Regions from separate parts of the Streptomyces sp. SAI-170 genome, predicted to be linked through region 3. Evidence: riboswitches for the same ligand, from Rfam matches in the RefSeq annotation. Region 3 holds a riboswitch; each other region holds the start of a gene.
What was found. A riboswitch is a leader RNA that binds a small molecule or an ion and turns the genes downstream of it on or off. The one in region 3 is predicted to bind ZMP and ZTP.

Region 1: linked by a shared signal. The riboswitch ahead of RKD23_RS04195 (bifunctional 5,10-methylenetetrahydrofolate dehydrogenase/5,10-methenyltetrahydrofolate cyclohydrolase) and the one ahead of RKD23_RS08200 (maleylpyruvate isomerase family mycothiol-dependent enzyme) in region 3 are both predicted to bind ZMP and ZTP.
Region 2: linked by a shared signal. The riboswitch ahead of RKD23_RS14610 (glycine hydroxymethyltransferase) and the one ahead of RKD23_RS08200 (maleylpyruvate isomerase family mycothiol-dependent enzyme) in region 3 are both predicted to bind ZMP and ZTP.

Annotation. Positions count from the first base shown of each region.
Region 1 is NZ_JBMGQD010000001.1:921,704-931,264, forward strand. Features, by position in the region: gene RKD23_RS04165 (SDR family oxidoreductase) at 1-485, opposite strand, end outside; gene RKD23_RS04170 (DUF4180 domain-containing protein) at 572-946, opposite strand; partial or broken gene RKD23_RS04175 (MBL fold metallo-hydrolase) at 963-1,589, opposite strand; gene RKD23_RS04180 (S-(hydroxymethyl)mycothiol dehydrogenase) at 1,589-2,677, opposite strand; gene RKD23_RS04185 (hypothetical protein) at 2,823-3,122, opposite strand; gene RKD23_RS04190 (nuclear transport factor 2 family protein) at 3,325-3,690, shown strand; ZMP/ZTP riboswitch at 3,766-3,850, shown strand; gene RKD23_RS04195 (bifunctional 5,10-methylenetetrahydrofolate dehydrogenase/5,10-methenyltetrahydrofolate cyclohydrolase) at 3,873-4,721, shown strand; gene RKD23_RS04200 (glycosyltransferase) at 4,806-6,035, shown strand; gene RKD23_RS04205 (TetR/AcrR family transcriptional regulator) at 6,134-6,775, opposite strand; gene RKD23_RS04210 (YncE family protein) at 6,938-8,185, shown strand; gene RKD23_RS04215 (cellulase family glycosylhydrolase) at 8,178-9,561, opposite strand, start outside.
Region 2 is NZ_JBMGQD010000001.1:3,303,257-3,312,817, reverse strand. Features, by position in the region: gene RKD23_RS14625 (PLP-dependent aminotransferase family protein) at 1-1,810, shown strand, start outside; gene RKD23_RS14620 (hypothetical protein) at 1,854-2,228, shown strand; gene RKD23_RS14615 (glutathionylspermidine synthase family protein) at 2,254-3,438, shown strand; ZMP/ZTP riboswitch at 3,513-3,598, shown strand; gene RKD23_RS14610 (glycine hydroxymethyltransferase) at 3,630-5,081, shown strand; gene RKD23_RS14605 (hypothetical protein) at 5,101-5,862, opposite strand; gene RKD23_RS14600 (hypothetical protein) at 5,966-6,799, opposite strand; gene RKD23_RS14595 (RNA polymerase sigma factor) at 6,786-7,421, opposite strand; gene trpS (tryptophan--tRNA ligase) at 7,511-8,524, shown strand; gene RKD23_RS14585 (2'-5' RNA ligase family protein) at 8,740-9,324, shown strand; gene RKD23_RS14580 (decaprenylphospho-beta-D-erythro-pentofuranosid-2-ulose 2-reductase) at 9,341-9,561, opposite strand, start outside.
Region 3 is NZ_JBMGQD010000001.1:1,779,290-1,788,850, forward strand. Features, by position in the region: gene RKD23_RS08175 (ArsR/SmtB family transcription factor) at 1-321, shown strand, start outside; gene RKD23_RS08180 (DUF7144 family membrane protein) at 345-821, opposite strand; gene RKD23_RS08185 (hypothetical protein) at 818-2,170, opposite strand; gene lpdA (dihydrolipoyl dehydrogenase) at 2,289-3,701, opposite strand; gene RKD23_RS08195 (CBS domain-containing protein) at 3,819-4,244, opposite strand; ZMP/ZTP riboswitch at 4,415-4,503, shown strand; gene RKD23_RS08200 (maleylpyruvate isomerase family mycothiol-dependent enzyme) at 4,523-5,257, shown strand; gene RKD23_RS08205 (class I SAM-dependent methyltransferase) at 5,296-6,090, opposite strand; gene RKD23_RS08210 (O-acetyl-ADP-ribose deacetylase) at 6,160-6,669, opposite strand; gene RKD23_RS08215 (phytoene desaturase family protein) at 6,697-8,106, opposite strand; gene RKD23_RS08220 (inositol monophosphatase family protein) at 8,226-9,071, opposite strand; gene RKD23_RS08225 (gamma-glutamyltransferase family protein) at 9,158-9,561, opposite strand, start outside.

The DNA of each region.
Region 1 (9,561 bases), 860 kb from region 3:
TCGGCGGTGCCGTCGGTCATCTCCACGACCAGCCCGCCGGGCCGGCGCAGCAGCAGGGGCAGCGCGTGATGGCTGGTGATCGCGTGCGTCTCGACGGCGAGCCGGAGCAGTCTGAGGCCCTTGTCGAGGTCGTGCTCCCAGATCGGCGTCTCCCACGCGAAGAGATGCTCGCCGCCCCAGACGTCGTTCACCAGCACGTCCAGGCGCCCCTGCTCGGCGTCGATCCGCTCCACCAGGGCCCGTACCTGGCCGGGTTCGAGGTGGTCGGTGGGTACGGCGACACCCTCGCCGCCCGCCTCGGTGACCAGGTCGGCGGTGTCCTCGACCGTCTCGGGGCGGTCGTACTCGGAACGGTGTGAGCGGGTGGTGCGCCCGGTGACGTACACGGTGGCTCCCGCCGCCCCCAGTTCGACGGCGATCCCGCGGCCCGCGCCACGGGTCGCCCCGGCGACGAGCGCCACCTTGCCCTGCAACGGCTTGTCCATGTCCGGCTCCCGACCTCGTGTTTCCTACGTGTCGATTCGAGAGTGCCGGGGAAACCGGACATCTTCTGTCGCCTTTTGCCGCGGGTTCACCCGGCCGCGCGCAACTTCTCACCGAGTTCGTCGTAGTCGGGCACGAACCAGATGTGCCCGCCCTCGTTCGTCTCGCGCAGGAAGTCGCGCAGCGCGCCGCTCTCGGCGGCCTGGCGGGACACGTCCCCCACGACGGCGAGCCGCACCCGGTAGGTGACGAACTTCTGCATCACCGCGCCCGCGACGCCCGTGCGCAGCCGGAAGAACTCCTGCGGCACCCGCTCGACGGGGACGGCGACCAGCGTGGCGTCCTGGCCGAACGCGTCGCCGATCAGGTCCAGCGCCGCGCTCTCGCCGTCCAGGAGGGGTCCTTCGGGGGCACAGCGCAGCACACGGACGCCGTGCAGGGTCTCGAGCGTGTTCGTCGTCATACCGGCGATGATGTCCGTGGCCGCGGTCGATCCACTCCTGAAGGTGCGGTGCCTCCGCCCCGATGGTGGTGGGGTCGCCGTGTCCCGTGAGCACCTTCGTCTCGGGCGGGAGGCCGAGCAGCCGGTTGCGGATCGAGTCGATGATCGTCGGGAAGTGGGACCAGGACCGGCCCGTGGCACCCGGCCCGCCCTGGAACAGCGTGTCACCGGTGAAGACCGCCCCCAGGCCGGGGTCGTACAGGCAGACCGCGCCGGGCGCGTGGCCGGGTGTGTGCAGGACCCTGAGGTCGGCGCCCGCGGCCTCGATGACCTGCCCGTCGCGCAGCCAGGCGTCCGGCTCACGCTCGGGGTGGGTCTGCTTCCACAGGGGCAGGTCGTCGCGGTGCAGCCAGATCACGGCGCCGGTGCGCTCGGCGAGGGCGGGGGCGGCGTCGATGTGGTCGTTGTGGGCGTGGGTGCAGACGATGGCGGTCAGCCGCCGGTCGCCGACCGCCTCGGCGATGGCGTCGGCGTCGTGCGCGGCGTCGATGACGACGACCTCGTGGTCGTCGCCGACCAGCCAGACGTTGTTGTCGACGTCCCAGCTGCCGCCGTCGAGGGTGAACCGGCCCGAGGTGACCAGGCGTTCGATGCGCGGGGCCATCACAGCACCACCACCGAGCGCAGGACGTCGCCGTGGTGCATCCGCTCGAACGCCTTCTCCACCTCGTCGAGTCGGATCGTCTCCGTCACGAACGCGCCGAGGTCCAGGCGGCCTTGGCGGTGGAGGTCGATCAGCATGGGGAAGTCGCGGGAGGGCAGACAGTCGCCGTACCAGGAGGACTTCAGTGCGCCGCCCCGTCCGAAGACGTCCAGCAGGGGCAGTTCGAGCTTCATCTCCGGTGTCGGTACGCCGACCAGGACGACCGTGCCTGCCAGGTCACGGGCGTAGAAGGCCTGCCGGTACGTCTCGGGGCGGCCGACCGCCTCGATGACCACGTCGGCGCCGAAGCCGCCGGTCAGCTCGCGGATCGCCTCGACGGGGTCGGTGTCGCGGGAGTTGACGGTGTGGGTGGCGCCCATCGTGCGGGCCTTGTCCAGCTTGCGGTCGTCGATGTCGACCGCGATGATCGTCGCCGCCCCGGCCAGGTGCGACCCCGCGATCGCCGCGTCACCGACACCGCCGCAGCCGATGACAGCGACGGAGTCGCCGCGGCCGACGTTGCCCGTGTTGATCGCGGCGCCGATCCCGGCCATCACCCCGCAGCCCAGCAGTCCGGCGACGGCCGGGGACACCTCGGGGTCGACCTTGGTGCACTGGCCCGCGGCGACCAGGGTCTTCTCGGCGAACGCGCCGATGCCGAGGGCGGGCGACAATTCCTGGCCGGTCGAGGCGAGGGTCATGCGCTGCTTCGCGTTGTGGGTGTCGAAGCAGTACCAGGGGCGGCCGCGCAGACAGGCCCGACAACGCCCGCAGACTGCCCGCCAGTTGAGGATCACGAAGTCACCCGGCGCCACGTCGGCCACGCCGTCGCCGACCGACTCGACCACTCCCGCGGCCTCGTGGCCGAGCAGGAAGGGGAAGTCGTCGCTGATGCCGCCCTGTTTGTAGTGCAGATCGGTGTGGCAGACACCGCAGGCCTGGATCCGCACCACGGCCTCACCCGGTCCGGGGTCCGGCACGACGATCGTCTCCAGGCGGACCGGCTCGTCCTTGCCGGGTGCGATCACGCCGCGTACTTCCTGCGCCATGGCTGCTGGGTCCCTTCCGTCGGCGGGCGTTGTCTCCCTGCTCCGACCCTACGCGCGATCACCGGGCGGGGAGCGGACACCGGACACAACGCGCCCGGCCGCGTCCGGGGCACGGACGCGGCCGGGCGGGCCGGGGCGGGCGGGGTCAGGTCTGGAGGCCGGGCAGCAGGCCGGTGACCGGCGCGACCAGGTCGGTGATCTGGTGCAGCTGGTCGAGGTCGCTCGGCACACGGTTGAGCTGCGCGAGCTGCTGGGAGGGCCGCGGGAGCGCGCCCCGGTGCGACTCGGGGATGTCACTGGTGGCCAGCGAGTCCAGCAGGGCGATCGGGCTCAGGCTGCTGCCTGCCTTGGCGTCCGTCTCGGCCGCGCCCGCCGAGGGGGCGGCGAGTGCGGTGACCCCGGCGGCGAGACATGCGGCGGCGAGGATACGGCGAGTTGAGATCATGCCCTCAGCAACGCGGCCGCCCCGGCTCCGGACACGGCCGCCGCGCCGCGCTCACCCGTCAGGAGGAGCGCGTCACCGCGCCGCCCTCCCCGGAACCCGCCTGCCCCCGCGCTTGCCGTGCCCCACGGGCCGGAGGACGCTCGTAGAGAAGGCTTCGGTGGCCCGCAGCCCGCCGGGTCGCCCGCCTCGGAGGAGGTTCATCATGGGCACCAGCACGAGCCCCGCCTTCAGCGCCGACACCCTGCGCCGGGGCCTGGAAGGACAGTCGTCGACGGACCTTCTGAAGCTCTACGCCGATGACGCGGAGCTGCGGATCGTCGACCGCAACACCCAGCCCAGCAGCCCGAAGGTCATGCACGGCCGCGACGAGATCGCCCGCATGCTCGAGGACGTCTACAGCCGCGACATGACCCACAAGCTGGAGGGGTGCGTCGTCCAGGGCGACCGCGCCGCCTACAGCGAGTCCTGCCAGTACGCGGACGGGGTCCGTGTCCTGTCCGAGTCGATGATCACCCTGCGCGACGGGAAGATCTCCGAACAGATCATGATCCAGGCCTGGGACGAGTAGGAGCCGCCCCCGTCACCTGGCCGGGCCCCTGGCGAGGGGCCCCGGCCGGGCCGCCGCACGTCTCGGTTAAGGTGTCCGTGGGCCCGTGACTGGCGCTGAGGTGGAGCACCACCGGGGAGCGGGCCGACATCAGTGAATGCCGTGCGCCTGGGCGACGAGACCGATCAGCTCAGGAGTGGATCATGACTCAGGCACGGCTCATGGACGGCACCTCGCTCGCCCGCGGCATCGTCGAGGGGACCGCCAAGCGCGCGGCGGACCTCACCGAGCGCACCGGCACCGCCCCCTGTCTCGCGACCGTACTGGTCGGCGAGGACCCCGCCTCCGTGACGTACGTCCGGATGAAGCAGAACCGCTGCCGCAAGGCCGGCATCGGCTCCCGGCACGTGGAGCTGCCCGCCTCGACCACCACCGAGGAGCTGGTCGGCACGCTGCGGGCGCTGTCCGCCGACCCCACCGTGCACGGCATCCTGCTCCAGCACCCGATGGGCGAACACATCGACGAGCGGGCCGCGTTCGAGGCGATCGCGCCGGAGAAGGACGTCGACGGCGTCACCTTCGCCTCGTTCGCCACGATGAGCTTCGGCCTGCCGGGCTTCGTGTCCTGCACGCCCGGCGGCATCATGCGGCTGCTCGACGCGTACGGCGTCGACCCGTCCGGCAAGCGTGCGGTGGTGGTCGGCCGCAGCGCCATCCTGGGCAAGCCGGCCGGCATGCTGCTGCTCGCCCGCGACGCGACGGTGACGTACTGCCACTCGCGCACCGCGGACCTGTCGGCGGTCGTGCGCGAGGCGGACATCGTGGTCGCCGCCGTCGGCCGGCCGCGGCTGATCAAGGGCCAGGACATCAAGCCCGGCGCGGTCGTGATCGACGCCGGCTACAACCCGGGCAACGTGGGTGACGTCGACTTCGACTCGGCCGTGGAGCGCGCCTCGCTGATCACCCCGGTGCCGGGCGGCGTCGGCCCGATGACCATCGCCACGCTGCTGGAGCAGACGGTGGACGCGGCGATCAGCCAACTCGGGGACTGACTCCCCAGGGGCGCGGGGGACGGCGCGAGCAACCACGAACGACGGGCAGCCGCCCCCATACTGATGGGTGTGCGCATCGCGATCATGACGGCGGGCTCCCGGGGCGACGTGGCCCCCTTCACCGGTCTCGGACACGGTCTGCTGGACGCAGGCCACGAGGTCACCCTGGTGACACACGCCCGCTTCGAGCAGCTGGTGGCGGGTGCGGGGCTGGACTTCCACCCGCTGCCGGTCGATCCGCAGGCCGAACTGCACTCCCCGCGCGGACGCGCCCTGCACCGCAGCGCGACCGGCGCGGGGAAGCTGCTGCGGGTGGTGTCGATGGCGCGGGCGCTGGTCGGCCGGATGACCGAGGACCTGGTGACGGCCGCCCGTGCGAGCGATCTGCTGCTGCTCGCCGGCCCGATCGCCCCGCTCGGGGTGGCCGTCGCCGAGGGCCTGCGGCTGCCGAGCCTCGGTCTTCATCTGCAACCCATCGCACCCACACGGGAGTTCGCGCCCCCGCTGCTGGGCGACCGCTCCTTCGGCGGGGCCGGAAACCGGCTCGCCGGGCACGCGGTGAACCTCGCCGTGGAGCACATCTTCGGGAGGGCCGTCCCCGCGGTACGCGCCCGGCTGGGCCTACCCGCCGCCCGGCCGGGCGCCCTGCGCCGGGACCTGGAGCGGCGGCGCTGGCCGGTGCAGCACGGCTTCAGCCCGCTGATCGTCCCCCGCCCCCGCGACTGGCGGCCCGGCCTCGACATCGCCGGGTACTGGTGGCCGTACGACGCCGACGCGCGGCTTCCCGAGGAGGTGCGGGCGTTCCTCGACGCGGGGCCGCCGCCGGTGTTCGTCGGCCTGGGCAGCGCGACCGTGCCGGACCCCGAGGGGCTGAGCGCGCTGGTCGTGGCGGCGCTGCGGCGGGCCGGGCTGCGCGGGGTGATCCAGCGCGGCTGGGGCGGACTCGCGGCGGACGCGGACGACATGCTGACCATCGGTGAGGTGGCCCACTCGGCGCTGTTCCCGCACATGGCCGCGGTGGTCCATCACGCGGGTGCCGGCACGACCGCGGCCGGGCTGCGCGCCGGGGTGCCCGCGGTGCCGCTGCCCGTCCAGTTCGACGAGACCTTCTGGGCGTCCCGCCTGGTCACGCTGGGCGTGGCGCCCTGCGCGCTGCCGCTGCGGCGGGTGACGGCCGACTCCCTCGCCGCGGCCCTGACCCGAGCCGTCGGCGACCCGGCCCACCGGAGCCGGGCACAGGCCCTCGGCGTACGCGTCGGCGCGGAGGACGGGGTGGCCCCCGTACTGGAGGCGGTGAACCGGCTGGCCCGGTGAGCCACTTGTGGCGGCGCCGCCGCGTGGGCCGTCGTGGCGGCCTGCTGTTCGCGGAGCCGCTGCCTGGGCCGTCGTAACGGCCGGCTGCTCGCGGCGCCTCAGGAAGGCCGCAGGATCGCCAGGAGTTGACGCACCAGCTCGTCGACCACCTCGTCGAGCGTGGCCTCCACCCAGCCCGCGCTCCAGTCGTGGAGCAGGCCGTTGACGCTGCCGATGAACGCCGTGGCGGCGAGCCGGTGGTCGCGCGGTGCGGCCTCCCCCCGGGCCACGGCTGCGGCGGCCTCGCCGCAGATGAAGTCGACCCAGCGGGCCCGCCGGGCCAGCCGCTGCTCCTCCAGCCGCGGGCTGACCCCGATGATCTCGACGAAGGTGATGCGGATGCGGCGCGGGTCGCCGGTGACGTTCCCGGCGTACGCCCGGAAGATCGCGGAGGCCCGTTCCGCCAGCGGCCTGCCCTCCACCTCGGCGGCCGCCGCCAGCACGGCCTCCTCGGCCCAGCCGTTGACCTGAAGGTGCAGTTCGGCGAGGACGTCCTCCAGGGTGCGGAACTCCTCGTAGAACTGACGGGTCGACAGTCCGGCGGCCTCGCTGAGCGCGGCGACGGTGGTGGCGCGGTAGCCCGGGGTGCCGCCGAACAGCTGAAGTGCCGCGTCCAGAAAACGCCGGCGCCGCTCGACCTGCCGTTCCTGCGCGGACCTGCCGCCGTAGCGGCCGGTCGGCCCCTTGAGCCTGCCCGCCACTGTGCCTCCCGTCGTCGCCGGGCTCCCGCTCGGCCCGCCGACGGCCAATTTTGTCGTGTACGCAGTCTTGTGGAGAAGGGCGACCCTTCCTTACTTTCCAGTAAGTCGAACTCTGAACGACGTTGTATTCAGACTTCCCCCCACCCCGAGGAGAGTGCAGCCATGCCTGCCTTCCGCCCCCGGCACCTGTGCACCGTCGCCGCCGCCCTCGCCCTGACCGCCACGGTCCCCGCGACCGGCGCGGCCGCCGACTCCCCCGCGGCGCTGCGCGAGGTGCTGTTCGTCGGCAACAACTGGGACGGCACCGCCGAAGTCATCGCCTCCTCGGGCGACTTCGCGAGGATCGGCCGGGTGAACGTCGTCCCGGACAAGGACCAGCGCATGGCGGAGATCAACGCCGACCCGGTCAAGTGGGTCTACTTCATGGCGATCCGCAACAGCGTCGGCGAGGGCCACGACCAGTTCGTCGACGACATGTACGCCACCCCGGACGGCCGCTCGATGGTGGTCTCCCGGCCCAGCTTCGCCGACGTGGTCTCCATCGACCTGGCCACCGGGTCGGTCGACTGGCGCTTCGCCGTGTCGGGTCACCGCGCCGACCACATGGCGGTCTCCCCCGACGGCACCAAGGTCGCGGTGTCGGCGTCCACCTCCAACACGGTCCATGTGCTGGACATCGTCACCGGCCGGCAGCTCGGCTCCTTCGGCACCGGCGACAAGCCGCACGAGAACGTCTTCACCGGCGACGGCCGCTACATCTGGAACATGTCCATCGGCGAGGTGAACACCGCCCTGGACGAGCCGTGGCTGGACTGGACGAAGGGCGACCGGCGCATCACCGTCGTCGACGCGGCGACCTTCCGGCAGGTGAAGGTCGTCGACATGCGGCAGCGCCTGGACGCGGCAGGGCTCGGCCAGTACTCGGACGCGGTGCGCCCGGCCGCGTTCAGCCCCGACGAGTCCAAGCTGTACTTCCAGGTGTCGTTCTTCAACGGCTTCTTCGAGTACGACGTGGCGAGCGACAAGATCACCCGGACCAAGGTGCTGCCGAAGAACCCGGCCACCAGCGAGGACCGCACGACCTGGGTCAACGACTCGCGCCACCACGGCCTCTCGATGAGCCCCGACGGCAGGAAGCTGTGCGTGGCCGGCACGATGGACGACTACGCCACCGTCGTCGACCGCGCCACCCTCCAGGAGGGCCCGCTCGTCACCGCCGCCAAGCCCTACTGGGCCACGGTCAGCGGCGACGGCAAGTCCTGCGTGATCTCCGAGAGCGGCGCCGACCAGGTCACCGCCATCGACTTCGCGACGGGCCGCAAGACGGTGTCGGTCCCGGTCGGCGACCACCCCCAGCGCGTGCGCCTGGCGCGGGTGCCCGCCGACTGGTCGGGCCCGTCGGCTAGCTGAGCGCGGCCCAGGCGTCCAGTTCGGCACGGGCCGCCTGAAGCAGTGAAGTCGCCGGAGCCGTCGCCCCGTTGGTCACCAGCGCGTAGTGCCGAACGCCCGTGTCGCGTGCGGTGAGCAGCAGGCGGCGGCTTCCCGTGGCGCCGGGTTCGGGGGCTGCGGCGACCGGGGCGGAGGCCGTGTAGGCGGGCAGGCCGTGGAGGGTGCCCAGGTCGGAGACCACGGTGGTCGTGGCGGGCGGGAAGGCCGCCGGGAGGTGCAGCTCGGTCGGCGCCGGGCCGCCGTCGGAGCGCCACAGCAGGACGCCGTACTGTCCGGAGCCCACCAGCCGGGCCACGTTCGGCAGCGAGGCCGGTACCGGGTTCCAGGTCAGCGTGGTGGACCCGTCACGGGAGCGGTCCTCGTAGGTGAAGGCGAGCGTGGTTCCGGCGGTGGCGGCCGGGTAGAGGCGGTCCAGCAGGCGGACGTCCTGACGGAGTGTCACCGTGCCGGTGCCGTCGAGACGTACGGCGGACAGGTCCTCGTCGTTCCAGGCGTCACCGGCGGTGAGGATCTTGTCGGGGTTGCCGTTCATCGCCTCGCGGTGGCGGCCGTTGTAGAGGTCCCACTGCCATTGGGTGGCCGACAGCACGGGGCCGCTCGCGGTGGGGCGGGTCCACCAGGCGGAGCCGGGCAGGCGGGAGTCGAGGGCCTGGTACATCGCCTTGAGGACGGTCGGCGCCTTGTCGGAGACCGTGCCGCTGAGCGGGTGGCCGAACTCGCTGACCATCGCCGCCGTGCCGGTCGCGGCGGCCCGGTCCCGGACGGTCCCGAAGTCCCCGGTGTACTGGCCGTCCTTCGCCTTGCCCCACATGAAGACGCCCGAGATGGCCTTCTGGTCGTAGAAGTGAGTGTTGAAGACATAGCGCGGGCCCAGCTTCCCCGAGTCCAGCAGACCGCCCTCCTGGCGCTGGAAGTCGAGGTTCGCGTTCCAGAAGAGGTTCGGCTCGACGAACGCGGGCTTGTCCTGCCAGCCCGCCGCGTCCATCCGGGCCCGGAAGCGCTCGTAGAACGGCCACAGCACGTCCCGCTCCCAGGCGCGGCTGCCCTGGCCGGGGTCGTAGGTGCCGGCGTGCGGCTCGTTGTAAGGGTCGAAGCCGACGACACCCGCGAACTGCTCGTCGGTGAGGTGCTGTTCGACGTACGCCATCGTTTTCTCGGCCGTGGCGAGGAAGGCGTCCTGGACGCCGTGCGCGTTGTGCCAGAAGTCGTGCGTCGCGCGCATCACCGCCTCGTTCTGGGTGATGTTCTGGCCCCAGAAGAGGCAGATCCCGCAGGACTCGTCGGGGTAATCGCCCGCGTCCACGGCCCACTTGGGGGCGCCGTCACCGGTGTACCAG
Region 2 (9,561 bases), 1.5 Mb from region 3:
CGACGCCCTGCGCGAGGCCGTGCGCACCGGGCGGCTCGCGCCCGGCACCCGGCTGCCGTCCTCCCGCGCACTCGCCGCCGACCTCGGCATCGCCCGCAACACCGTCGCCGACGCCTACGCCGACCTCGTCGCCGAGGGCTGGCTCACCGCCCGGCAGGGCTCGGGCACCCGCGTCGCCGACCGCGCCGCACCCCCGGCCGCCGCCGCGGCGCCGCATCCCCACCGGGTCCCCGGCCGGCCCCGCTACGACCTCAAGCCCGGCACCCCCGACCTCGCCTCCTTCCCGCGCGCCGCCTGGCTCAAGGCCACCCGTCGCGCGCTGGCCGCCGCCCCGCACGACGCGTTCGGCTACGGCGACCCGCGCGGTCGCATCGAGCTGCGCACCGCCCTCGCCGACTACCTCTCCCGCGCCCGCGGCGTCCGCACCGACCCCGACCGCATCGTCGTCTGCGCCGGCTTCGCCCAGGGCCTGCGCCTCCTGACCGAGGCCCTGCACCGCCGGGGCGTCACCTCCCTGGGCGTGGAGTCCTACGGCCTCGACCTCCACTGGGACCTCGTCGAACGGGCGGGACTCCGCACGGTTCCGCTGCCGCTGGACACGTACGGCACGGTCACGGGCGGGCTTGGGGGTGAGGGACTTGTTGGGGGTGGCTTGGGTGTTGGCGCGGGCGCGGGCGCGGGCGTGGGCTTGGGCTTGGGCTTGGGCGGTGCGGCCGGTGCGGGTGCCGGTGCCGTCGGCGGTTCGGGTGTGGGCGGTGGGTCCGGTGCGGGGGATGGCCTGGGCTCGGACCGCGAGTCCGTTGCCGGGGCCGGGGCCGGCATGGGCGGTCGACGCGGTCGCCGGGGCGGCCCGGGCCGGGGTCGCGGCTCCGGTGCCGAGGGCGGCGTGGGCTTGGGCGACAGGTCCGGTGCCGGTAGGGGCGTGGGCGTGGGCGACGGGTCCGGTGCCGGTAGCGGTGTGGGCGTGGGCGACAGGTCCGGTGCCGGTAGGGGCGTGGGCGTGGGCGACGGGTCCGGTGCCGGTAGCGGCGTGGGCGTGGGCGACAGGTCCGGTGCCGGTAGCAGCGTGGGCTCGGGCGCCGCAGCCGGTGCGGGGGCCGGCGTCGGCGTGGCCGGCCTGCCCGGTGCCGGGGGTGCCGTGCTGCTCACCCCCGCCCACCAGTTCCCCATGGGCCTCGCCCTGCGGCCCGACCGCCGGGCCGCGCTCGTCGACTGGGCCCGCCGCACCGGCGGACTGATCCTGGAGGACGACTACGACGGGGAGTTTCGCTACGACCGCCGCCAGCCCGTCGGCGCCCTCCAGGACCTCGACCCCGAGCACGTCGCCTACATGGGCACCGCCAGCAAGTCCCTCGCGCCCGGACTGCGGCTCGGCTGGCTGGTGCTGCCGCAGGCGCTCGTGGCGGAGGTGGCCGACCTCGGCGGGGCCCGCGCCACCGGGGTCGTGGAACAGCTCACCCTCGCCGAGTTCATCGCCTCCGGCGCCTACGACCGCCATCTGCGTGCCGCCCGGCTGCGCTACCGGCGCCGCCGGGACGCCCTCGTCGCCGCGCTCGCCGAACGCGCCCCCGAGGTGAGCGTCACCGGCATCGCGGCCGGACTGCACGCCGTCCTCCGACTGCCGCCCGGCACCGAGCAGTCCGTCGTCCGCGCCGCCGCCTGGCACGGGCTCGCCGTGCACGGACTGTCCCGCTACCGCCACCCCGACGCCCGCGTCGACCCCCTCGACGCCCTCGTCATCGGCTACGGCACCCCGCCCGACTCCGCCTGGGCCGGAACCCTCGACGCGCTGTGCGCGGCCCTCCCGTAAGGTGTTCGCGCACGGGAACGAACTCTCGGGGGAGACACAGGACATGGCACAGACTCGGCGACGGCTGCGCTCCAGCACGGTCGTCCTCGGCGGCATGGGCGTCGTCGCGGCGGCCCTCACCTCCTGCGGCTCCGACCCCGACCGCCGCTGTGTGGACCGCGACAGCTACGACTACCTCAACGGCTACAAGATCGTCGCCGACAGCAACTGCAAATCGGGCACGTCGGGTTCGTCGTACGGAAAGAGCGGCAAGGGCGGCAACGGCGGCAAGTCCGGCAAGGCGGGTGCCCGGGACGCGGCCTGGTACTACGACGCCGAGGTCGACGACGGCTACGCCGACTACGGCACCTTCAGCCGCAGCGAGGCCGTCGACCGGGGCGGCTTCGGCTGCTCGGGCTCCGGCAGCGGCGGCGGCTGAGCCCCCGCACGGACGCCGACTGACCATGGAACGCAGGACCATCGAACCCCGCCCCGGCTGGCAGCAGACCGTCGAGGAGCAGGGCCTGATCTACCCCCTGACCCGCTACCCCGACGACTCCCTGCGCCCCTACTGGGACGAGAGCGCCTACTACGTCTTCTCCCTGGAGGAGGTCGAGGCGCTGGAGGAGGTCGTCGAGGAACTCCACGGCATGTGCCTCACCGCCGCGGACCACATCGTGCGCGAGGACCGCCTCGCCGACCTCGGCATCACCGACCCGAGCGTCGCCGCCGCCGTCACGGACTCCTGGCACCGCCGCGCCGAACTCCCCTCCGTCTACGGCCGTTTCGACCTCCGTCACGACGGCACCGGCCCCGCCAAACTGCTGGAGTACAACGCCGACACGCCCACCTCCCTGGTGGAGGCGGCCAGCCCCCAGTGGTTCTGGATGGAGGAGCGCTTCCCCGGCGCCGACCAGTGGAACTCCCTGCACGAACGCCTCGTCGCCGCCTGGAAACGGCAGGCCGCCCTGCTGCCCCCGGGCAGCCCCCTGTACTTCGCGCACTCCAGCGCCGACGAACTCGGCGAGGACCTGATGACGGTCGCCTATCTGCGGGAGACCGCGGAACAGGCCGGCCTCTCCACCGAGTGGATCTCCATGGAGGACATCGGCTGGGACCGGCTCTCCGGCCGCTTCGTCGACAAGCGGCTGCGCTTCATCCGCAGCGTCTTCAAGCTCTACCCCTGGGAGTGGCTCACCACCGACCGCTTCGCCGGCCATGTCCTGGACACCCTCGACAACGGCGGCGGCACCGGCTCCACCCTGTGGATCGAACCGGCCTGGAAGATGCTGCTCAGCAACAAGGCCCTGCTGGCGATCCTCTGGGAGCTGTTCCCCGGCCACCCGAATCTCCTCGCTGCGTATCTCGACGGCCCCCGCGAACTGGCGACGACGACCGGCTACGTCGCCAAGCCCCTGCTGGGCCGCGAGGGCGCGGGCGTCACCGTGCACACCCCCGGCGCCGACCCCGTCCTGCGCGACGAGCCCTGCTGCTACCAGCAACTCGCCCCGCTGCCCTCCTTCGACGGCAACCACGTCGTCCTCGGCGCCTGGGTCGTCGAGGACGAGGCCGCCGGACTCGGCATCCGCGAGTCGTCGGGCCTGGTGACGGACGAGTACGCGCGCTTCCTGCCCCACGTGATCCTGTGAGGTACACGGCTCGTGCGTGTCTCGCTCGCATGGTGGACGCCCGAGCGGCACGCTCATGACCGACCGGTAGGCTGGGGCCGGGCCGTGACTGGCGCGCTGGGATGGGATGGACCATCGGGGAGCGGCCTGCGATCAAGTGCCGTGCGCCTGGGCCACCCGTGAACCGTGAACGCACACGCCCGGAGGCCGACATGCCAGAGCAGCAGCCCCTCTCCACCGAGTCCACCGCCTTCCGCGCCGCCCTCGACGTGATCCGCGCCGTCGAGCCGCGCGTCGCCGACGCCATCGGCCAGGAGGTGCACGACCAGCGCGAGATGCTCAAGCTGATCGCCTCCGAGAACTACGCCTCCCCGGCCACGCTCCTGACCATGGGCAACTGGTTCAGCGACAAGTACGCCGAGGGCACCGTCGGCCGTCGCTTCTACGCGGGCTGCCGCAACGTCGACACCGTCGAGGCCCTCGCCGCCGAGCACGCCCGCGAACTCTTCGGCGCCCGCCACGCCTACGTCCAGCCGCACTCCGGCATCGACGCCAACCTCGTCGCCTTCTGGGCCGTCCTCGCCGACCGCGTCGAGGCACCCTTCCTGGAGAAGACCGGCGTCCGCCAGATCAACGACCTCTCCGAGGCCGACTGGGCCACCCTGCGCCAGGCCTTCGGCAACCAGCGCATGCTCGGCATGTCCCTGGACGCCGGCGGCCACCTCACCCACGGCTTCCGCCCGAACATCTCCGGCAAGATGTTCGACCAGCGCTCCTACGGCACCGACCCGGCGACCGGCCTCATCGACTACGAGGCCCTGCGCGCCCAGGCCCGCGAGTTCAAGCCGCTGATCATCGTCGCCGGTTACTCGGCCTACCCGCGCCTGGTCAACTTCCGGATCATGCGTGAGATCGCCGACGAGGTCGGGGCGACCCTGATGGTCGACATGGCCCACTTCGCGGGTCTCGTCGCCGGCAAGGTCCTCACCGGCGACTTCGACCCGGTCCCGCACGCCCAGATCGTCACCACGACCACCCACAAGTCCCTGCGCGGCCCGCGCGGCGGCATGGTCCTGTGCGACGACTCCCTCAAGGACCAGGTCGACCGCGGCTGCCCGATGGTGCTGGGCGGCCCGCTCCCGCACGTCATGGCCGCGAAGGCGGTGGCCCTCGCCGAGGCCCGCCAGCCCTCCTTCCAGGACTACGCCCAGCGCATCGTCGACAACTCCCGGGCCCTCGCCGAGGGTCTGATGCGACGCGGCGCCACCCTGGTGACCGGCGGCACCGACAACCACCTCAACCTCATCGACGTCGCCACCTCCTACGGCCTCACCGGCCGCCAGGCCGAGCAGGCCCTTCTCGACTCGGGCATCGTCACCAACCGCAACGCCATCCCGGCCGACCCCAACGGCGCCTGGTACACCTCCGGCATCCGCATCGGCACCCCCGCCCTGACCACCCGTGGCCTGGGCACCGCCGAGATGGACGAGGTGGCCGGCCTCATCGACCGCGTCCTGACCGCCACCGAGCCCGGCACCACCAAGTCCGGCGCCCCCTCCAAGGCGGCTCACGTCCTCGACGCGAAGGTCTCCGACGAGATCTCCCACCGCGCCACCGACCTCGTGGCCGGCTTCCCGCTCTACCCGGAGATCGACCTCGGCTGATCGGGCACGGGCCCACGGCTCACAGGTCGATCAGCTCCTGCCGAGGCTCTCCCCGCGGCGGTCCGGGCTCCTGCCGGGCCGCCGCGCGGCGTATCAGCAGCGCCCCGCCGCACCCCACCGCCACGCCGACGCCCAGGCCCGGCAGAGCCCACCACCAGCCGGAGTCGTCGGAGAGCGGCGCGGACGCGGTGACCGGCTGCGAGGCGTCGTCCTGCGGCCCCGTCTCCGCCGGGGCGGCCGGCGCCGGTGGAGGGCCCGCGGCCGTCTCCGGGTCCGCCGCCCGGCCCATCACCCCCAGCTCGTCCAGCAGTGAGCGCAGCGCGCTCGGCTGGGCCGCGCGCTGCCAGGTGCCCGTCCACTCCGGCGGGGTCGTCGAGGTGTGGATCCACACCTCCGGGCCGTCGGACGCCAGGTGGACGCGGTCGACCCGGACGGGCGATATGTCGTGCGCCAGCCACGTCACACTGATCTGCCGCGTCCGGACGAGGTCCGCCTCCGGAGGCCTCGCCGCCGTGCCCTCGCCCGGCTCGCCCAGCAGACGCTCCAAGCGCCGGTACGCGCTGTCGGAGTAGTAGAGGGAGGCCGTCTCCCTGCTCTCCGGCGACACCACCAGCACGCTCGTCAGGCCACCTGCCGTCGCCGCCGGTGCGCCCCACAGCAACAGACCGAGTGCCAGAGCCGCCGCGGAGGCCGACCCCGCGAGCCTCCGAGCCCAGCTGCGGCAGCAGCCCTCCCCCACAAGCTTCAGCAACCGCATCCGCATCCACACCCGCATCCCCATGTGAGCCCCAACCCCAGCCGGACGTAGCCCCCGCGACCCGCCCCGGGCCGCCTGTCACTTCTGGTACACCGCCCGACCCTCTCGGGTTCCGCTCCCCGTCCCCCTATTTCGGCGCCGGCGCCGGCTTCAGCGACCCGGCGATCTCCACCGCCCGCTCCCGCGACGCCACGCCCTCCAGCCTCAGGGTCGTGTCGCCGCCCCGGCTCCACAGCAGGGTGGGACCCGAGGTCCGTTCCTCGCGGGTGAACCGGCCCCGGTCGTCCTCGAGCCAGAAGTCGAGCAGATGGGCGCGCGGGAACCACAGCGCCGAGTCGCCGTCGACCCGCACCCACTGGACCGGCTGCGGCACCGCTTTGGCGAAGCCGATGTCCAGATGCGCCGGGAACTCGTCGAGCCGTACCGTCCGGCCCTCCACCCGCCAGCACAAGGTCACCAGGAACCGCCCCTGCGGCTCCCGGCTCACCGACACCGCGTCCGGATCGCCCAGCGCCTCGGGCACCAGCGGCTCGAAGCCCGTCTGCCGGGCGGCCTCCCGCAGCGACACCGGCCGCCCGCAGCCGGGCACCTCGGCGCCGGGGGAGGGAGAGGCCGACGGGTCGTACCGCACCTCCACCCCGGCGAAGTCGAACCAGTCCAGGACCGCCGCCCGGACCGGAGGCGTGAGCGCCAGCACCGTGAGCAGCCCGCACAGCACTGCCGTCAGGGACCGGCGGCGGGCCCGCGCCCAGCGCCGAGCCGCCCGTATCCGCTCCACCGGCCCAGGCGGCTCGGCCACCGGCACCGGCAGCCGCTCGGCGAGTATCTGCGCCAGCACCCGCTCGGCCATCGACTCCGACCCGGACGGCTGCTCCAGGGACCGGCCCAGATCCCGCAACTCCTCCGGCAGCCGGGAGACCTTCCCCTCACGCCCGTCCTCCCGTCCGTCAGCCACGCTCATCACCTCCTCTCCCGGTCGCGCTTCCGATTCCTCTCCCGCCCTCCCCAGGCCGGAAGTCCGGCAGCAGTCGGCCCAGCTTGCGCAGAGCGCGGTTCAGGCGGGACTTCACGGTGCCGCGGGGCCAGCCCAGGGCCTGGGCCGTCTCCGGCTCGTCCATCTCCAGCAGATAGCGATAGGTGACGACCAGACGGTGTTCCTCACTCAGCTTCTCCAGGGCGGCCAGCAGGGCCGTGCGCCGCTCGGTCTCCAGGGTGGCGACCGCCGGGTCCGCCGAGTCCGGTATCAGCGGCTCGGCCTCGGCGAGGGCCGCCTCGCGGCCGGCGAGCGTGCGCTGCCGGGCCGCCGTACGGACTGTGTTCCTCGTCTCATTGGCGACGATCGACAGCAGCCACGGCTTGAACTGCGCGCCGTCCCGGAACCGGCCCAGCGCGCAGTACGCCTTGACGAACGCCTGCTGCACCACGTCCTCCGCGTCCGCACCGGCCCCGAGCGCCGCGGCCGCTCGCAGCGCGATGCCCGTATGGGCACGCACCAGCTCCGCGTACGCCTCCGGCTCTCCGGCGCGTACCCGGGCGATCACCGCGGCCTCATCGACGATGCGGCCCCCCTCCCGCGTCTTCACACTCTTGGTACACCGCCCGAGACCGATCGGTTCCCACCACTTTCCGCCCCGTCCCCGACCGCTCCCCGCGACCTGAGAGAATGGTGGGCATGGCCTCTGATCGACCTCGCGTGCTCTCCGGGATCCAGCCCACGTCAGGCTCGTTCCACCTCGGCAACTACCTCGGAGCCGTCCGCCAGTGGGTGGCGCTGCAGGAGTCCCACGACGCGTTCTACATGGTCGTGGACCTGCACGCGATCACGGTTCCGCAGGACCCGAAGGAGCTGCGCGCCAACACCCGGCTCGCCGCGGCACAGCTCCTCGCCGCCGGGCTCGACCCCGAGCGCTGCACGCTGTTCGTCCAGAGCCATGTGCCCGAGCACGCCCAGCTCGCCTGGATCATGAACTGCCTCACCGGCTTCGGCGAGGCCTCCCGCATGACGCAGTTCAAGGACAAGTCCGCCAAGCAGGGCGCCGACCGCGCGTCGGTCGGCCTGTTCACGTACCCCGTCCTCCAGGTCGCCGACATCCTGCTCTACCAGGCCAACGAGGTCCCGGTGGGCGAGGACCAGCGCCAGCACATCGAGCTGACCCGCGACCTCGCCGAGCGGTTCAACGGCCGCTTCGGGGACACCTTCACGATCCCCAAGCCGTACATCCTCAAGGAGACGGCGAAGATCTACGACCTTCAGGACCCGGCGATCAAGATGAGCAAGTCGGCGTCCACGCCGAAGGGCCTCATCAACCTCCTCGACGAGCCGAAGGCCACCGCCAAGAAGGTCAAGAGCGCGGTCACCGACACCGACACGGTGATCCGCTACGACGCCGAGGCCAAGCCGGGCGTGAGCAACCTCCTGTCGATCTACTCGACCCTCACCGGGACGGGAATCGCCGAACTGGAGGAGAAGTACGTCGGCAAGGGCTACGGTGCGCTCAAGACGGACCTCGCCGAGGTCGTGGTCGACTTCGTGACGCCCTTCCGGGAGCGGGCCCAGAGCTACCTGGACGACCCGGAGACGCTCGACTCGATCCTGGCCAAGGGCGCGGAGAAGGCGCGTGCCGTCGCGGCGGAGACGCTGGCGCAGGCCTACGACCGGGTGGGTTTCCTGCCGGCCAAGCACTGAGCCGGGACCGGGGCGCACCACCGCACACCCGTACGACCGGGCAGAGCGCTGCACATCACTGCGGCTGCGCCTGCCCGCGGCACAGTCGTGGCCGTACAGTCGATGACCGGGGCCCGCAGCAGACGCAGTACGCGCAGTGCAGGCAGTACGCGCAGCACAGGCAATACATGCAGCACAGGCAGTACACGCACTACGACACGACGACAGGAGACGACGTGGGGACCGTAACGATCGGTGTGTCGATCGCGGTCCCGGAGCCTCACGGCAGCCTGCTCCAGGAGCGGCGCGCGGGCTTCGGCGACGCCGCGGCTCACGGCATCCCCACGCACGTCACCCTGCTGCCGCCGACCGAGGTGGAGGCCGGTGACCTGCCGGCCGTCGAGGCGCACCTGACGGGCGTCGCCGCGGCCGGCCGGCCCTTCCCGATGCGGCTGTCCGGCACCGGCACCTTCCGGCCGCTGTCGCCGGTGGTGTTCGTCAACGTCGTCGAGGGCGCCGAGGAGTGTGCCCGGCTCCAGCAGCAGGTGCGCGACGCGTCGGGCCCCGTCGCGCGCGAGCTGCAGTTCCCGTACCACCCGCATGTCACCGTGGCGCACGGCATCGACGAGCCGTCCATGGACCGCGCGTTCGAGGAACTCGCCGATTACGAGGCCGCCTGGCCCTGCACCGGCTTCGCGCTCTACGAGCAGGGCCCGGACGGCGTCTGGCGCAAGCTGCGCGACTACCTCTTCGGCGGTTCCGTGGTGCCGCAGCAGGCCGGCGCCGCCTCGCTCGAGCAGGGCTCCCTGCCCGCGCACTGACCCACCCGCGCGCGGGTCACAGCGGCAGGCGCCGGAACACCCCGCGCGGCAGGTGCCGTACCGCCGACATCACCACGCGCAGCGCCCCCGGCACCCACACCGTCTCCGAGCGCCGCCGCAGCCCCAGTTCGACGGCCGTCGCCACCGCCTCCGCAGTGGTGGACAGCGGAGCGTACGTCGTCTTCGTCCGCACGGATCCGGGGCGTACGACCATGACGTGCACGCCGGTGCCGTGCA
Region 3 (9,561 bases):
CGCGTACGCCTGGACGCGGACAACGTCGCCAAGGTGGCCACCACGCTCCAGGCCCTGTCCACGCCCTCCCGGCTGCTGATCCTGGCCCGGCTGCGCGAAGGCCCGCTGCCCGCCACGGAGTTGGCCGCCGAGGTCGGCATGGAGCAGTCCGCCTGCTCCCACCAGCTGCGCCTGCTGCGCAACCTCGGCCTGGTCGTCGGCGAACGCCGCGGCCGCTCGGTCGTCTACGCCCTGCACGACCACCACGTCGCCGAACTGCTCGACCAGGCCGTCTACCACGTCGAGCACCTGCGCCTCGGCCTCAGCGACACGCAGGACTGACGCCGGCCCTTCCCGGTGCGGGGTCAGACCGTCCGTTCCTGGTGACTGGCCAGCGCCCAGATCACGAACACGTCGATCGCCATCATGATCACGGCCCAGACGGGCGCGTACGGCAGGAAGAGGAACTGGGCGACCAGGCTCAGCGAGGCGAAGAGGATGCCGGCGAACCGGGCCCAGGGCGCCGCCTTGAGCAGCCCCGCTCCGGTGGCGGCCACCAGCGCGCCCAGGATGATGTGGATCCAGCCCCAGCCGGTGAGGTCCAACTCGTAGACGTAGGAGCCGATCCGGGCGTACACGTCGTCGTCGGCGACGGCGGCGATGCCCTGGAGGACGGCGAGGACGCCGTTGCAGAGCATCAGGATGGCGGCGAACAGGACGCCGCCGGACACCCACGGGTCGGGCTCGCCGGGACCTGCGGCCCGCTGCCCCTTGGGTCTGCTCCAGGCGGTGCCGATCTCGCTGTCCGGGCGTCCGCCGGGCTGTGCTGACTGGTGACTCATGGTGCGGTCCCTTCTCTGGGGTGCGGGTGCGGGTGCGGGGCTTCCTCGGCCAGGAAGTCGACGAGGCTCAGCGCGAAGAGCAGCGCGAGCGCCAGGCCGACGACCACCCAGCCCGTCGGGTACGGCCACAGCGCGTAGGCGAGCACCGCGCCTGCGACGAGCAGCCAGGTGATCCAGGTGCGGAAGCGGTGCGCGAACGGGCCCACCGGGCCGGTGCGCAGGCCCAGCCGGTCGGCCGTGCCGCGCGCCGCGCCGATCCCGGAGTGCCAGATCTGCCGCGCACCGCCCGCCCAGCGGCCCGGCCCGGACAGCCAGGCGGCGATCGCGATCACCACGCCCAGCGCCATGACCGTCCGTACGGCGGCCCGCAGATAGCGGATCAGCGTGTCGTACACGGACCCGGCGGCCGGCCGGGACACCCCGGAGGGCAGGGCGTCGAGGTAGACGCCGCGGAACACGGTCAGGGCGACGCCGAGGACCAGCGCGGCGAAGGCGAGGCACAGGGCGGCGTTGATCAGGGTCCTGCGGCGGTGGGCGGCGAGCAGCACTCCGGCCGCGATCAGCAGCACCGCGAGGACGGGCAGCCAGAAACCGGCCAGCCGCAGCAGCCGGACGTACGTCCTGATCTTGCCGATGTCCTCGGACTCGACGACGGTGAGCCGGGCGTGGAGCTCGGGAATCCGTCCGGCCACCGTCAGGCCGGAGTCCACGAGCCGCCGTTTGACCTGTTCCACGACCGGCCCGAGGTCCACGCTCACCGTGTCGTCGTCGAGCGTCACCGTGCCGTCGCCGCCGCCCGTCAGCGCCTCGTCGACGGCGCCGTGGATCCTGCGGTTGGCCTCGGTCCAGATCCGTTCGAAGGCGTCCGAGGCGACGACGGCCCGCGCCTTGTCGTGCACGAAGCTGCGGACCGCGCTCTCCAGGGAGGGCCCGAGCCTGCCGAGGGCCTCGGTCACCAGGGGGCGGTCGCCGGGCGCCACGCTCTGCAGGAGCGCGGGCAGGTCGAGGTGGTGCATCACGGCGCCGGTCACCGCGTCGGCGGCGGCGTTCTGCACGTCCCGGTCCTTGGCGAGCGGCGCGACCGTGTCGACGTACCGGTCGGTGTCGCCGACCAGGTCCGCACTCCACGCGGCCACCAGGCTCAGCGGGGCCAGCACACAGCCGAGGACGATCAGCAGGGCGGCGGCGAGGGACCGCAGCCGGTGGCGGGGCGGGCGCGCGGCACGCAGCGCGCGTTCGGCGTTCTCGGCCCGTGCAGCGTGCTCGGCGCGCTCGGCCTCCAGCACCGCGACCCGGGCCCTGAGCCGTTCCAGCTCGCTCGGCCCGGCCCGGGCGGCGTCGTCCGCCATGGCCGTCCCTCCTCGCGCCGGGATCCGCCCGACGCAAGCAAGGACACCCCGTCCGGGGCGCGGCGGCGAGCAGGGCGGGGCCGCTCGGGTGAACCCGGACGGACGGCCCCGCCCTGACTCACATGTTGATCATGTGACCGGCCAGGCCGTGGACGGCCTCCTTGACGGCCTCGCCCAGGGTCGGGTGGGCGTGGACGTTGCGGGCGACCTCGTGGACGGTGAGGTCCCACTGCTGGGCCAGGGTCAGCTCGGGCAGCAGCTCGGTGACGTCGGGGCCGATGAGATGGCCGCCGATCAGCTCGCCGTACTTGGCGTCGCTGATCAGCTTGACGAAGCCGACCGTGTCGCCGAGGCCGTGCGACTTGCCGTTGGCGGTGAACGGGAACTTGGCGACCTTCACGTCGTAGCCCAGTTCACGGGCCTGCGCCTCGGTGTAGCCGAAGCTGGCGATCTGCGGCTGGCAGTAGGTGGCGCGCGGGATCATCGCGTAGTCGAGCTCCATCGTCTCGGCGTCCGCGAGCGTCTCGGCGGCGATCACGCCCATCGCCTCGGCGGTGTGCGCGAGCATCAGCTTGGCCGTCACGTCACCGATGGCGTAGATGTGCGGGACGGACGTACGGCAGCGGCCGTCGACGTCGATCGCGCCGCGCTCGGTGAGGCGTACGCCGGTCTTGTCCAGGCCGTAGCCGTCGACGTTGGGCGCGAAGCCGATCGCCTGGAGCACCTTGTCGGCCTCCAGCACCTGCTGGGCGCCGTCCTTGCCGGTGACGGTGACGCGCACCTTGGGACCGGACTCGTCGATGGCGTCGACCCGGGTGGAGGTGAGCACGTCGATGCCCAGCTTGCGGTACTGCTTGGCCAGTTCGGCGGAGACCTCGGCGTCCTCCAGCGGAGCCATCCGGTCGAGGAACTCGACGACGGTGACCTTCACGCCGTAGTTGTGCAGGACGTAGGCGAACTCGATGCCGATGGCGCCGGCGCCCGCGATCACGATCGACTCGGGCAGGTCGTCGGCCAGGATCTGCTCCTCGTACGTCACCACCCGCGCGCTGCGCTTGGTGCCCGGGAGCAGCTTCGGCGTGGCGCCGGTGGCGATGATGCAGTTCTCGAACCCGATGGTGCGGGTGTTGCCGTCGTAGTCGGCGACCTGGAGGGTGTTCGCGTCGAGGAAGGTGCCCCGGCCGTCGAACTCCGTGATCTTGTTCTTCTTCATCAGGTAGTGGACGCCCTTGACCCGGCCGTCCGCGACCTTGCGGCTGCGGTTGAACGCCTCGCCGTAGTCGAAGGAGACCGTGCCGTCCACCTTGATGCCGAAGGTCTTCGCCTCGCGGGTGACGATGTGCGCCAGCTCGGCGTTGCGCAGCAGGGCCTTGGTGGGGATGCAGCCGACGTTCAGACAGACGCCGCCCCAGTACTTCTCCTCCACGACGGCGACTTTCTTGCCGAGCTGCGCGGCCCGCACGGCCGCGACGTACCCGCCGGGGCCGGCGCCGAGTACCACGACGTCGAAGTGCTCGTCCTGCTCGTCCATGGGTGGTCCTCTTCGGTGACGTAGGAGCGGTGCGCAACAGATTGTTTCGCCCGGTCGGGCTCACCGCCACCGAGCCCCACCAAAGGTGATCACCCTCTCATCCGTGATCGGCGCCGCTCAGTGGTTCGGGTGAGCCCGGCTGATGTCCGCGAGTGCGGAGCGCGGGTCGTCGGTGGCGGCGAGGTCGCCGAGGCTGATCACCCCGACCGGGCAGCCGCCGTGCTCGACGACGGGCAGCCGGCGCACCGCGTGGCGGCGCATCAGCTCCGCGGCGCGGTCGGTGGTGTCGTCGGGCGTGAGCGTCACGACGGGCGGCCGGGTGCACACCGCGCCGACGGCGGTGGCCGCCGGGTCACGGCCCTCGGCGACGACCCGGACCGTGATGTCACGGTCGGTCAGCACCCCGAACAGGTCGCAGTCGTACGCCACCAGCACATCGCCGATGTCCTGCTCACGCATCACCTGCGCGGCCCGCGCCACCGTGGTCATCGGTTCGACGGCGGCGGCGCCGGGCGACATCACGTCCCTTATCTGCCGGGTCATGGGGCACCTCCCGGGTTTCGTACGGCGGTCCGCGGCGGGGTCGGTCCGGGATGCCCGGGGTCGCCTCGCTTCTCACGCGGGCCGGGTTTCCCGGGCGGGCGCACTCACACGCGGGGCGGTGACCGCAGCGGGGCGGCCTTGGTCCGGCCCGGGAAGCCGGCCGTAGAGTGGGGGCGGGCCGTGACTGGCGCTGGGGTGGAGCACCACCGGGGAGCGGCCCGGCCGTCGGAGGCCGAAGCCGTGCGCCTGGGCGATCCCGCCGAGCACCAGGAGCCCGCGTGAGCAGCTCGCCCTCCCCGGATGTGCCCGTCCTTCTCGATGACGTCGTCCGCTCCGCCGAACGGCTGTGCGCGACCGCCGCCCGCCTCGACGAGACGCGGCTGCGTGCCCCGTCCCGGCTCACGGGCTGGACCCGGGCCGACGTCCTCGCGCATGTGGCCCGCAGCGCCGACGCGTACGTCCGGCTGCTGGACGCGGCGCGGACCGGCGGCACCACGGCCCGGGCGGACGCCGCCGCACTGGCCGAGGCCCAGGACAAGGCGGCCGCGCTGCCCGCCGACGCGCTGGCCGGTGATCTGCGCGCCAGTCTGGACCGGTTCACCGGGCGGGCGCGGGCGATGCCCGGCCCGGCCTGGGACGCCATGGTCACCGCGCTCGCGGGCTGGCCGCACCCCGCCTGGTTCACCCTCGTGCGCTGCCTGCGCGAGCTGGAGACCCACCACGTCGACCTCGGCACCGGGTACGGCACGTCCGACTGGCCCACGTCCTACGTCACCTGGGCTCTCGGCGACACGCTGGCCGCCCTGGCCGGCCGGGGCTTCCCTCTCGCGTCCGTCGAGGCGGTCGACCTGGGCCGCATCTGGACGCTGTCCCCGCACGGGCCCGACCTCGCCGCTCCGGGGCACGTCCTGCTGGGCTGGCTGAGCGGGCGTACCCGCGCGGCCGACCTGGGCGTGAGCGGCCCGCTGCCCGAGCCGCCGAAGTGGCCGCTGCCCCCGATGCCGGGGTGGTGACAGGAGCTACGGCCGTGTCCCCCGCACCGCCCACGCACCTACGGCCGTGTCCCCCGCACCGCCCACGCGCGTGCCGTCAGCGCCACCGCACCCTGCCCGTCGGCCCCGACGCTCGCTGCCAGCGCGTCGCGTACGCGGTCGCGTGCGGGCGGGTCGAGGGAGGCGACGTAGGCCGGTGCGGGGCCCTGTCCGGCGAGGAACGGCTCCCACAGGTCGGCGAACCCGGCGAACTCCGTCGGCACCTCGATGCCGGTGACCGCCACCTGGGCGAGGCCGGCCCGCGTCCACACGTCCCGCAGGGCCTCCGGGCGGCACCCGGCGAAGCGCCGGCCCTCGTCCAGGGCGGCCGCGGCGGGGTCCGCGCCGACGGCGGCGTCCCAGAAGCGGCGCAGCAGGCCCATGCCCTCGGCGTAGTCCCAGACGTACGCCGCGACCGTCCCGCCCGGCCGGACCGCCCGGGCCGTCGCGGCCACGGCGGCCACCGGCTCCGGCAGGAAGTTCAGCACCAGCCCGGACACCGCCACGTCGAAGGCCCCCTCCCGCACCGGCAACGCCGTCGCGTCCCCGACCACGAACCGGGCCACCCCGCCCCGCGCCGCGGCGACGAACGCCTCCGACCGGTCCACGCCCAGCACCAGCCGCGGCCGGCTCCGCTCGGCCACGACCCCCGACAGCACCCCCGTACCGCACCCCACGTCCAGCCACCGCAGCCCGTCCCCGACCCCGCACCAGGGCAGGAACTCCCGCGCCACGAGCCTGCTCCAGCGCCCCATGTACCGCTCGTAGGCGCCCGCGCCCGTCCACATGCCGACCTGCCGCTGCCGCGTGCCCATGGCTCCACGATCCTCCGGCCGGCCACGTCGCGCGACCGGCTCGCGTCGGCGGCCGCGTCGACGTCCGCGTCAGCGGAGCTGCGCGGCGAACGCCTCGTAGGCCGGCTCGTCGAAGAGGACGAACCTGACCTCCTCGACCGCCGTGTCGGTGGCCCGTACGGTGCTCACCGCGATCCGGGCCGCGTCGTCCATCGGCCACCCGTAGATGCCGGCGGAGACGGCGGGGAACGCGACGGTGCGGGCGCCCAGTTCGTCGGCGACGCGCAAGGACTCGCGGTAGCAGGAGGCGAGCAGGGCCGAGCGGTCCTCGTCGTGGCTGTAGCGGGGGCCGACCGTGTGGATGACCCACTGGGCGTCGAGGTTCCCGGCGGTGGTGGCGACGGCCCGGCCGGTGGGGAGGCCCTTGCCGAGGTGGCCGGCGCGCAGGCGGCGGCAGTCCTCCAGGATGGCGGGGCCGCCGCGGCGGTGGATGGCGCCGTCGACGCCTCCGCCGCCCAGCAGGGAGGAGTTGGCCGCGTTGACGATGGCGTCGGCTCTCTGCCGGGTGATGTCTCCCTGGACGAGGGTGATGGTGGTCATGCTGATCAGCCTTCCATGGGCCCGGGCTCAGCCCTGCCGCAGTCGTCTCCAGACCGCCTTCGCCGCGTTGTGCCCCGACATGCCGTGCACGCCGGGGCCCGGCGGGGTGGCCGAGGAGCAGATGAACACGGCCGGGTGCGGGGTGCGGTACGGCGACAGGGACAGCCGGGGACGCAGCAGGGTCTGCAGGCCGGTGAACGCGCCGGTGGCGATGTCGCCGCCGACGTAGTTGGCGTTGCGGGCGGCGAGTTCGGGCGGCCCTGCGATGGCGCGGGCGAGGACGCGGTCGCGGAACCCCGGGGCGAAGCGCTCCAGTTGGCGCTCGACGGCGTCGGTGAGGTCGCCGGTCCAGCCGTTCGGGACATGTCCGTACGCCCAGAAGACATGCTTGCCGTCGGGCGCCCGGGTGGGGTCGACGACGCTGGGCTGGACAGTGATCAGGAACGGCACTTCCGGCGCACGCCCCTCGCGGGAGGCGGCACGCAGGGCGGTGTCGATCTCCGCACTGGTCGCGCCGACCTGCACGGTGCCCGCGCTGCGGGCCTCCTTCGCGGTCCACGGCACCGGCCCGTCGAGGGCGTAGTCGAGCTTGAAGACGGCGGCGCCGTAGCGGTAGCGGTCGTACAGGCCGCCGAGGCCGGCGATACGGGCGAGGGCGGTGGGCGAGGTGTCGAAGACGTACGCGCGCGCGGGCGGCAGGTCGTCCAGGCGCTTGACCTGGTAGTCGGTGTGGACGGTGCCGCCGTGGGCCCGGAACAGGGAGGCGAGCGCGTCGGAGATCGACTGGCTGCCGCCCTCGGCGACGGGCCAGCCGCGGGCGTGCGCGGCGAGCGCGAAGACCAGGCCGATCGCGCCGGTCGCCAGGCCGTTCAGCGGGGCGATGACATGGGCGACGAGCCCGGCGAAGAGGGCCTTGGCGCGCTCGTCGTGGAAGCGGCGGGTCAGCCAGGTGGAGGGCGGCAGGCCCAGCAGGCCGAAGCGGGCGAGGGTGACGGGGTCGCGCGGGAGCGCGGTCAGCGGCAGGGACATGAAGTCGCGGACGAGGGCGTCCCAGCGCGGCAGGAAGGGCTCGACCAGTCTGCGGTAGGCGCCGGCGTCGCGCGGGCCGAAGGAGGCGGCCGTCTCGGCGACGGACCGGGACAGCACGGCGGCGGTGCCGTCGTCGAAGGGGTGGGCCATGGGCAGGTCGGCGTGCAGCCAGCGCAGCCCGTGGTCCTGAAGCGGCAGGGCGCGGAACGCGGGTGAGTTGATGCCGAGCGGGTGGGCGGCCGAGCACGGGTCGTGGCGGAAGCCGGGCAGGGTCAGTTCCTCGGTGCGGGCTCCCCCGCCGACGGTGTCGCGCGCCTCGAACAGGGCCACGGAGAAACCGCGGCGGGCCAGCTCGACAGCGGCCGTGAGCCCGTTGGGCCCCGCTCCCACCACGACCGCATCGAACATGGTCGGCACCTTCGGACTCCTTCGTCAGCCGATGGCCTCTGGGGTCAGGATATGCCGCGGCACCGACAACACCCGCTCCTGGAAGGCCTCCTCACCCAACGGGCCTGTACTCCCTGGGGTCAGGCCGTCCCCGACAGCAGGCCCAGCACGCGCCGGGCCGTGGCCGCGTCCCTGGCCGCGGTGAAGGGCAGGGAGTTGCCGCCCGTGATGCGGAAGGGCTCGCCGGTCAGCGTGAGGTGGGCGCCGCCCGCCTCCTCGACCAGCAGCAGGCCCGCCGCGTGGTCCCAGGCCGCCTCCCAGGAGAAGGCGGTGGCGTCCAACTCGCCTCGCGCGACGGCCAGATACTCCAGGCCCGCCGAGCCGCACGCGCGCGGGGCGACCCCATCGGTCCACAGGCCGAGCAGGGCGTGCTTCTGCTCGTCGGTGGTGTAGTCGGGGTGGGAGGTGGCGACCTGGAGGTCACGGCCCGGGGTGGGCGGTCCTGCGTACAGGCGCTCGCCGTCGAGGAAGGCGCCCTGGCCCCGTATCGCCGTGGCCAGTTGGCCGCGGACGGGTGCGTACGTCCAGGAGGCGAGCAGCACGCCGTGCCGGGCGAGGGCGATCAGGGTGCAGAATCCGTCCTCGCCGTGCACGAACTGCCGGGTGCCGTCGACGGGGTCGACGATCCAGACCGGGGCGTCGCCTCTGATCGCCTCGTACGACGCGGGGTTGGCGTGCACGGCCTCCTCGCCGACGACGACGGAGCCGGGCAGCAGGGCGCACAGCGCCTCGGTGAGATACAGCTCGGCCTTGCGGTCGGCGTCCGTCACCAGGTCGTGCGGGCCGTTCTTCTGGTCGATCTCGTGCGCGGCGAGCTGACGGAAGCGGGGCAGGATCTCGGCGTCGGCCGCCGCACGGACGGCCTCCTCCACGTCGGCCGAGTGGCGGGCGAGAAACTCGTCGATGGTTTCCGTGTCTTCGATCATGCCTCCATGAGATCACGCGCCACTGACAATCCCCACCCGGGCCGTGCACACCGGGCGGAACCGGGATGAACAGCGGGTGACCGCGCTCAGCGCCCCACCGCGTACCCCTGCATCCCGCGCGGGTTCGCCGCCGCCGACAGCACGCCCGTCTCCGGGGCCCGGGCGACCGCGCACAGCCGCCCCTCCGACCAGGCGTCGCCGACCGTGACGTCGTGCCCGCGCCGCCGCAGCCCGGCCACGACCTCCTCGGGCGTCCGGGACTCCACGGTCAGGCTGCCCGGGCGCATCCCGCGCGGGTAGAAGGAGCCGGGGAAGGAGTCGTTGTGCCAGTTCGGGGCGTCGATCGCGCCCTGCAGGTCGAGACCGCCGCGCACCGGCGGGCGCAGGGCCGCGGCGAGGAAGAAGTGCAGCTGCCACTGGTCCTGCTGGTCGCCGCCGGGCGTGCCGAACGCCAGCACCGGCACGCCGTCGCGCAGCGCGAGGGACGGGG